One region of the Kitasatospora sp. NPDC058492 genome, then DNA from elsewhere that is predicted to be linked to it. Evidence: riboswitches for the same ligand, from Rfam matches in the RefSeq annotation. Region 1 holds a riboswitch; the other holds the start of a gene.
What was found. A riboswitch is a leader RNA that binds a small molecule or an ion and turns the genes downstream of it on or off. The one in region 1 is predicted to bind cobalamin.
Positions count from the first base shown of each region.

Region 2: it holds a riboswitch for cobalamin, as region 1 does, so the genes downstream of both, ACFWPI_RS05985 (CoA-acylating methylmalonate-semialdehyde dehydrogenase) here and ACFWPI_RS36805 (ABC transporter substrate-binding protein) in region 1, are expected to answer to the same signal.

Region 1 covers NZ_JBHXMU010000092.1:23,259-27,422, reverse strand. The annotation lists gene ACFWPI_RS36815 (ABC transporter ATP-binding protein) at 1-45, opposite strand, end outside; gene ACFWPI_RS36810 (iron ABC transporter permease) at 42-1,121, opposite strand; gene ACFWPI_RS36805 (ABC transporter substrate-binding protein) at 1,118-2,089, opposite strand; cobalamin riboswitch at 2,184-2,389, opposite strand; gene ACFWPI_RS36800 (hypothetical protein) at 2,509-3,150, opposite strand; gene ACFWPI_RS36795 (type I polyketide synthase) at 3,426-4,164, shown strand, end outside.
Region 2 covers NZ_JBHXMU010000006.1:39,597-43,760, reverse strand. The annotation lists gene ACFWPI_RS05995 (M48 family metalloprotease) at 1-600, opposite strand, end outside; gene ACFWPI_RS05990 (BlaI/MecI/CopY family transcriptional regulator) at 591-1,055, opposite strand; cobalamin riboswitch at 1,322-1,513, shown strand; gene ACFWPI_RS05985 (CoA-acylating methylmalonate-semialdehyde dehydrogenase) at 1,742-3,229, shown strand; gene ACFWPI_RS05980 (acyl-CoA dehydrogenase family protein) at 3,237-4,164, shown strand, end outside.

The DNA.
Region 1 (4,164 bases):
GCGGAGCTCCTCCGCGCGCAGCTCGGCGGGCGGCGTCACGGTCACTGCGGTCCCCCCTCGGCCCGCCCCTGGCGCCACAGCAGCCAGGCGAAGAAGGGCGCTCCGAGTCCGGCCGTGATGACGCCGACGGGGATCTCCCGGTCGGGCAGGACCGAGCGCGCCACGATGTCGCTGCCCACCAGGAGGGACGCACCCACCAGTGCCGACACGGGCAGCAGGAGGGCGTGGCGCGGGCCGCAGACCAGTCGGACCACGTGCGGTACGACCAGGCCGAGGAACCCGATGACGCCGGTGTTGGCGACCAGGCACGCGGTCACCAGCGCGGCGGTGGCGACGAGGAGCCAGCGGGTGCGCTCGACGTGGACGCCGAGGGAGCGGGCGGCGGTCTCGCCGAAGGCGAAGGCGTCCAGGTCGCGGGCCGAGGAGGCCAGGACCGTGACGCCGACCAGCGCGACCGCGGTCAGGAAGACGGCGGTGGGCCAGCGCACGCCGGCGACCGAGCCGAGCGTCCACTCCATGACACCGCGCGCCGCGTTGCGGTCCCCGAGGACCAGCACGACGAACGAGGTGTAGGCCCCGCACATCTGCCCCACCGCGATGCCGGCGAGCACGGTCCGGGTGGTCGGTAGGGACCGGGTGCGGGCGCCGGCCAGTGCCAGGACGACGGCGGCGGCGAGCAGGGCACCGGCGAAGGCCGCCGTCGCCACCGCGCCGGTGCCCACGGCGCCGGTCACGCCGACGCCGAGGACGATCACGGTGACCGCGCCTGCGGCGGCTCCGTCGGAGATCCCGAGCAGGAAGGGATCGGCCAGGTCGTTCCCGGTCAGCGTCTGCAGCACCGCGCCGCAGACCGCGAGGCCTGCGCCGGTGGCAGCCGCTCCCAGAACCCGGGGCAGCCGCAACTGCCAGACGATCTGGTCGTCCAGCAGCGTGACGTGCTGGCCGCCCAGCCCGAGACGGCGCGCCACGACATCGATCACCGTCCGGACCGGCTCGGGTTGCGAGCCCACGGCCAGGCCGAGGAGCACGGTGGTCAGCAGCAGGGCCGCACCGATGGCCAGGGCCGCCGTCGCGCGGCCCGGACCGGAGGGCCGCACGACGGGGCGGGGTTCGGTGGTCATGAACCCGGGTGCAGCTGGCCCAGCCCTGCGGACACCCGGGCGGCACCGTCGGCGAGCCGCACGCCGGGAGTCGACTCCGAGAACGGCACCACCACGAAAGCCTTGCGCTGCACGGCGGTGAGCTTGCTCAGCACCGGGTCGTTCTCCAAGTAGTCGATCTTGGACTGGGCGGTGTCCCAGCCGGCGTCCGCGACCACGATGGCGTCCGGGTCCGCCGCGACGACCTTCTCCCAGCTCACGTTCTGCCAGCCACCGGGCAGGTCCCCGAAGACGTTGCGGGCGCCCACGGCATCGAGCACGAGCTGAGGTCCGCCGTGGCCGGCACCGACGAACGGCGACTTGGTGTCCGAGTCGTACCACAGGACCTTCAGACCCTTGCCCGCGGCCGTCGCCGTGAACTGGGCGAGCTGCTGCTCCTGCTGCTGCTGGATCGCGGCGGCCCGCTCCGTGACACCGAAGACCTCGGCGACGTCGTTCAGTTCACCCCACACCGCCTGCCAGGTCGTCGGCGGCACCTGGCTCTTGTCCGAGCAGCCGAACGGGGACAGGTACGACGGGATGCCCTGGCCGCGCAGCTCGTCCCGGCTGCCCGCGACCTTGTCGGTGAACGCGCTGGAGTAGGAGGCGTACAGGAAGTCGGGACGGGCCGCGAGGAGCTTCTCCTTCGTCGGGTAGTCCTTGGAGAGCACCGGGACGGAGTCGTAGGCCGCCTTCCACTTCTCCGGGACGGAATCGTCGAGGTAGGCGGTACCGGCCATGCGGGACTGCAGGCCGAGGGACAGGGCCACCTCGGTGGCACCCTCGTTGAGCGTCACCAGCCGGGCGGGCGGCGCGCCGACCGTCACGGTCGTCCCGCAGTTGTCCACGCTCACCGGCGCGGCACTTCCGGCCGCCCCGCCGGACGTGGCGGGCGCGGGGGCGCCGGTGCAAGCCCCGAGCGCGCCGGTGAACAGGACGGCCGCGACCACCCGGCCGACACGTATCGGACCTGTGGGACGAACGGAACATATCGATCGAAACGGATACAGCAGACCGCTGGGCACGTGTTCTCCAAAACCCTCGTGGAACATGTCGCGCCGTGGCCGGTCTCCTGGCTTCCGCATCAACACGCCGCAGCCGACCTTCCCGGACGGCTCTTCCAGCCCGCCCAGTGGCCCTGACCGCTGGAAAAGCCGGTCAGCGAGGGCCGCGGAACTCCGCGGCAACAGTGGCGAGGGCCGCACCGGACTCAGACCGGTTTCCCGTACACCACGGCGATGGCAAGGTATCAGGCGTGGTCAGGTCGGTGCTGACCGGCTCAAGGACGCCCACCGGCCACGCGAAGCGCCGGCAGCGGCAGCGCCTTGACGGAGGTGTGTGTTCGGCCTGCCGGCTTTCCAGCGCGCTGTCACGCAGTGGCGGTGGCAGCTTCGGTGGCTCCGCCAGTTGAGGGTGACTGGAGGGAGCAGGCCGAGATCCGGACCGCGAGCTCCTCGTAGTCGACGGGTTCGCCACACAGCCGGCGTACGGAAGCAAGGCCCAGGCTGGCCTGTCCGGTGGCCTCCACGAGAGCACGGGAAGCAACGTAGAAGCGCCACTGGCCGATGTCGAGCGGGTCGTAGTCGGCGTGGGTGAGCGCGATATGGAGGGCGAAGACGTAGACATCCGCGTTGTAGGACTGCTCTGCGGCGTCACCGTCCTCGGGAGTCCAGGTGCGTCCGCGCAGCCGGGAGAAGCGAATCTCCGACAGCTGACGCTGCCCCCAGGCTTGGAGGTAGGCGCTGGTCTTGACCTCGATCCTGAGCCCGTCAGGCGTCAGGACATCGAAGCTGTCCCATTCCATGTTGCGTGCCACAGCGCCGACGGCGCGGTGGACCAGGAATTCCGCGAGCAGGCCCCGGGTGGTGTTGGTTCGCAAGTCGGGCATCGCGTAGCGCCAGAAGTCCAGCACCGTCCCGGCATCGGTGCCGCGGAAGGCCTCGTTGCCGTCGAGCGGCGCCAGTTCGGCCGGGGTGTGCCAGGCGTTGGGGGCGGCGGAGTCGGAGAGCATTCCCCCAGCCTGACACGGGCGCCGGACGGGGAGGGCGGTATCGGGGGCAGCGCTCAAAGTCCACGGCGCTGTGCCCTCGCGCCCTCCCGGGCTGGAGAGCTGCTGTTTCCGCAGGTCAGAGGCCTGATTGCTGCCTCGAAGTGCCGCGGTTCCTCGGCGGCCGCAAGCGCAGCTGCGGCGAGTCCGCAGGACTCGGTCTGTGCCCGTGTGTTACTGGGTACGGAGGGGATCGACGGGGGAGTGGGTCGCGAGTGGCGAGAGGTCGGAGCCGGGGCGTGAGTGGTGAACTGCGGTATGACGATCTGGTGCGGCCGCTGCCGGAGTTGCTGAAGAGGCACGCCGAACGGTCGGCGGAGCGGGTGGCGTTCCACGACTTCTCGCGCGGCGTCAGCTACGCCGAGTTGGAGCGGCGGACCGGGCGGTTGGCCGGGTCGTTCGTGCGGGCGGGGGTCCGGCGCGGGGATCGGGTGGCGCTCTGCCTGGGCAACTGCGTGGAGCTGGTGGAGGGTTGCCTCGCCGTGCTGCGGGCGGGGGCGGTCGGTGTCCTGCTCAATCCCCGCTCCTCTGACGACGAACTCGACTACTACCTGCGGGACAGCGGCGCCTCGGCCATCATCACCGACCCCGCGCACCTCACGCAGCTGCACCGCCTCGGCGCCGCGTACCGCGGCCTGCACACCGTGCTCACCGGGGCGGGCCCGATCCCCTCGAACGCCCCCGACGGCACCGTCCTCTTCGAGGCTGCGGCCTCGACCGGGGACGGGCCCGCGGCCCCCGACGATCTGGGGCTCGACGATCCGGCCTGGCTGCTCTACACCTCCGGGACCACCCACCGCCCCAAGGGCGTGCTCTCCACACAGCGCAGCGCACTGTGGTCGGTGGCGGCCTGCTACGCGCCGCTCTTCGGGCTCTCCTCCGAGGACCGGCTGCTGTGGCCGCTGCCGCTGTTCCACAGCTTCGGGCACTCCCTCGCGATCCTGGGCACCACGGCCGTCGGCGCGAGCACCGCGATCG
Region 2 (4,164 bases), on a different contig from region 1:
GGCCCGCAGCCGGGCCAGCGCCGGGTGTACGGCGGCGGCGAGGTCGACGGCGGCGGACAGCAGGTGGTGGCGCCCGCGCAGGTGGGCGCGCTCGTGGGCGAGGAGCACCGCGCGCTCCGCCGGGCCCAGCGCGCTCAGCATGCCGGCCGAGACGACGACGCGGCCGGGGCGCCCCCGGTGGCCGGGCAGGGCGAAGGCCTCGGCGTCCTTGCCCGCGACCACGAGCAGGTCGCCGTCGCTCGTCGCATCAGCGGTCAGGCCCCAGGCGCGGGCGAGGAGCACGCGGTGCCCGCGCCACCGCAGCGTCAGCCGTACGGCCTGGACGGCCAGCGCGGCCCCGGCAGCGCAGGACACCGGCACCACGGCCGGCCACCGGGCGACGACGCCGGACAGCGGCAGGTGCTCCAGGCCTGCCAGGAACGGGACGTGGAACAGCCCGGCGAGTGCCGCGACGGTGCCGCCCGCCAGCAGGACGGCCGCGCCCGTGAGTACGAGCGAGGCCTCGCGCGGAGGGAGCAGCAGGGCCAAGCGGCGTGCGGCGGGCGCCGCGGCCCAGGGGAGCAGCAGGGCCAGGGCGACGACCGTCAGGATCAGGCCCATGCGTCGTCCTCGGGCCCGGGCCTGCCGGAGTCCGCCGCGGTCGCGGCCCTGGCCCCGGTCTGGGCCCCGGCCTCGGCCTCGGCCTCGGTCTGGGCATCGAGGAGCAGGCGGCGCAGCACGTCCTCGTCGTCCTCGGACAGGGAGGAGACGAACCGCTTCAGCACGAGGTCCCGCTGGGGTTCCTTCTCCAACTCCCGGCGCATGCGCCCGGCCGCCAGTCCGGCGGCGTCCTCCACCGGGGCGTAGGCGAAGGACCGCGCGGGGCGGCTGCGGACCAGGGTCCCCTTCTCGTGCAGACGCGTGAGGATCGTCGTCACGGTGGTGCGGGCCAGCCCGTGGTCCAGCGCCTCCTTGACCTGCTGGGCGGTCAGCGGCTCGCCGGCCGCCCACAACACCGCCAGCACGTCCGCGACCAGTTCCCCGTGCGGACGCCTGGCGTCCCGACCGACCCTCACATCGTTCTCCCTGTCCCGACACTCCCGGAAGGCACACTCCCGGCAGGCGCACCTCCGGCGCCGACAGCGGTCGGCGGCCGAGGCCTGCCCGCGCCGGTATGGCGAAGATGGGCCCGGCCTGTGTTGCTTAGGTGTGCCTCAGCTAATTTTACGGGCTCGCGGCCCCGCGCTGCCGGGCGCCTGATTTGCGGACACCGTCCGGTCACGTGCCGCTCGGCGCGGTGGAAAGTCGATGGCACAACGCGCGTGCGGGCCTCTGGACTTACTAGGACGTCCAACTATATGGTCGACGGCAGGTCCGCGGTGTCAGGGAAGCCGGTGTGAGTCCGGCACGGTCCCGCCACTGTGACCGGGGAGTTCGTCCTCGCAGACGAAGGCCACTGGCAGCCAGCCGGGAAGGCCTGGGGGCGTGCGGTGATCCGGGAGTCAGGATACCGGCCGCGGGTGTTCCGTGTTTTCCACGAGGATGGAGACGACACGCATGACTCCGGGCTGCTCCCGCTCCACTGCCGCTCCTGGTCGTCCCGTGCCCACGGCCGCCGGGGCCCCGACACTCTGACGTTCCGTTCTGCCGCCGCACGCCCGTGTCGCGGGGCGCACCACCGTGCGCCCGCCGACCGGCGGCGGCCTCCGATCCTCCTCCTCTCCCCACCCCTGTCGAGAGAAGGAACCCGACGGTCCGAGAACTGACCCACTTCGTCGCCGGCAAGCCCACCGCCGGCACCTCCGGTCGCTTCGGCGACGTGTACGACCCCAACACCGGCCGGGTGCAGGCCCGGGTGCCGCTGGCGAGCCGGGCCGAGGTCGAGGCGGTGATCGCCGACGCCGCGCAGGCCCAGCCCGCATGGGCCGCGTGGAATCCGCAGCGGCGCGCCCGCGTCCTGCTGCGCTTCCTCCAACTCGTCGAGCAGGAGAAGGAGGAACTGGCCCGGCTGCTGTCCGCCGAGCACGGCAAGACCGTGGCCGACGCCCACGGGGACATCCAACGCGGCCTGGAGGTCGTGGAGTTCGCCGCCGGCATCCCGCACCTGCTGAAGGGCGAGTTCAGCGACAACGCGGGCACCGGCATCGACGTGTACTCGATGCGCCAGCCGCTCGGCGTGGTCGCGGGCATCACGCCGTTCAACTTCCCCGCGATGATCCCGCTCTGGAAGGCCGCACCCGCCATCGCCTGCGGCAACGCCCTCGTCCTCAAGCCCTCGGAGCGCGACCCCTCGGTGCCGCTGCGCCTCGCCGAGCTGTTCCTGGAGGCCGGGCTGCCGCCGGGCGTGCTGAACGTGGTCAACGGCGGCAAGGAGGCCGTCGACACCCTGCTGGAGGACCCGCGGGTGCAGGCGGTCGGGTTCGTCGGCTCCACACCGATCGCCCAGTACGTGTACGCCACCGCCGCCGCGCACGGGAAGCGGGCGCAGTGCTTCGGCGGCGCCAAGAACCACCTGGTCGTGATGCCGGACGCCGACCTCGACCAGGCCGCGGACGCGCTGATCGGCGCCGGCTACGGCTCGGCCGGCGAGCGCTGCATGGCGATCTCGGTGGCCGTCCCGGTGGGGGAGGAGACCGCCGACGCCCTGGTGGCCAAACTGGTCGAGCGGATCGCCGCGTTGAAGGTCGGGCGCTCGGACGACCCGGCGGCGGACTTCGGCCCGCTGGTCGGCGCCGACGCGCTGGAGCGGGTCCGCGGCTACCTGGACCTCGGGGTCGAGGAGGGCGCCGAACTCGTCGTCGACGGGCGGGACTTCCGGCTGGAGGGGCACGAGGACGGCTACTTCCTCGGCGCCTCGCTGTTCGACCGCGTCACGCCCGACATGCGGATCTACCGGGAGGAGATCTTCGGCCCCGTCCTGACCGTGCTCCGCGCCGCCGACTACGAGGAGGCGCTGCGCCTGCCCGGCGAGCACGAGTTCGGCAACGGCGTGGCCGTCTACACCCGGGACGGCGACACGGCGCGGGACTTCGCCCGCCGGGTGAACACCGGCATGGTCGGCGTCAACGTGCCGATCCCCGTGCCGGTCGCGTACCACACCTTCGGCGGCTGGAAGCGCTCCGGGTTCGGCGACCTCAACCAGCACGGGCCGGACTCGATCCGCTTCTACACCCGCACCCGCACCGTCACCTCGCGCTGGCCCTCCGGGGTCAAGGAGGGCGCGAGCTTCACCATCCCGACGATGGGCTGAGGGCGCCGTGCACGACCTCACAGAGGACCAGCTCGCCATCGCGGCGACCACCCGGGCCTTCGCCCGCGAACACCTGGCGCCGAACGCGGTCGCGTGGGACCAGGCCAAGCACTTCCCGGTGGACGTGCTGCGCAAGGCGGCGGACGTCGGCCTGGCCGGTGTCTACGTCCGCGAGGAGTCCGGCGGCTCCGGGCTCACCCGCGCCGACGGCGTGCTGGTGTTCGAGGCGCTGGCCACCGGCTGCCCGTCCATCGCCGCCTACCTGTCCATCCACAACATGGTCGCCTGGATGATCGACCGCTACGGCGACGACGCCCAGCGCGCCCGCTGGCTGCCGGGCCTCAGCGCCATGGCGACCCCCGCCAGCTACTGCCTCACCGAGCCCGGCGCGGGCTCGGACGCGGCGGCACTGACCACCCGAGCCCGCCGGGACGGGGCGCACTGGGTCCTCGACGGCGTCAAGCAGTTCATCTCGGGCGCAGGGGCCTCCCAGGTCTACCTGGTGATGGCCCGCACCGGCGGACCGGGGGCCGGCGGGGTGTCCGCGTTCGTCGTCGAACGCGACGACGCCGGCGTCTCGTTCGGGCCCGACGAGAAGAAGATGGGCTGGAACGCCCAGCCCACCCGCCAGGTGCGGCTGGACGGCGTCCGGCTCCCGGCCGACCGCCTCCTGGGAGCCGAGGGCGAGGGCTTCCGGATCGCCATGAACGGGCTGAACGGCGGCCGGCTCGGCATCGCCGCCTGCTCCCTCGGCGGAGCGCAGGACGCCCTGGAGCGGGCCACCCGCTATCTGGCGGACCGCGAGGCGTTCGGCGCCCGGCTCCTGCACGCCCAGGCGCTGCAGTTCCGGCTCGCCGACATGGCCACGGAGCTGGAGGCGGCCAGGTCGCTGCTCTGGCGGGCCGCCTCGGCCCTGGACCGGGGGGACCCCAGAG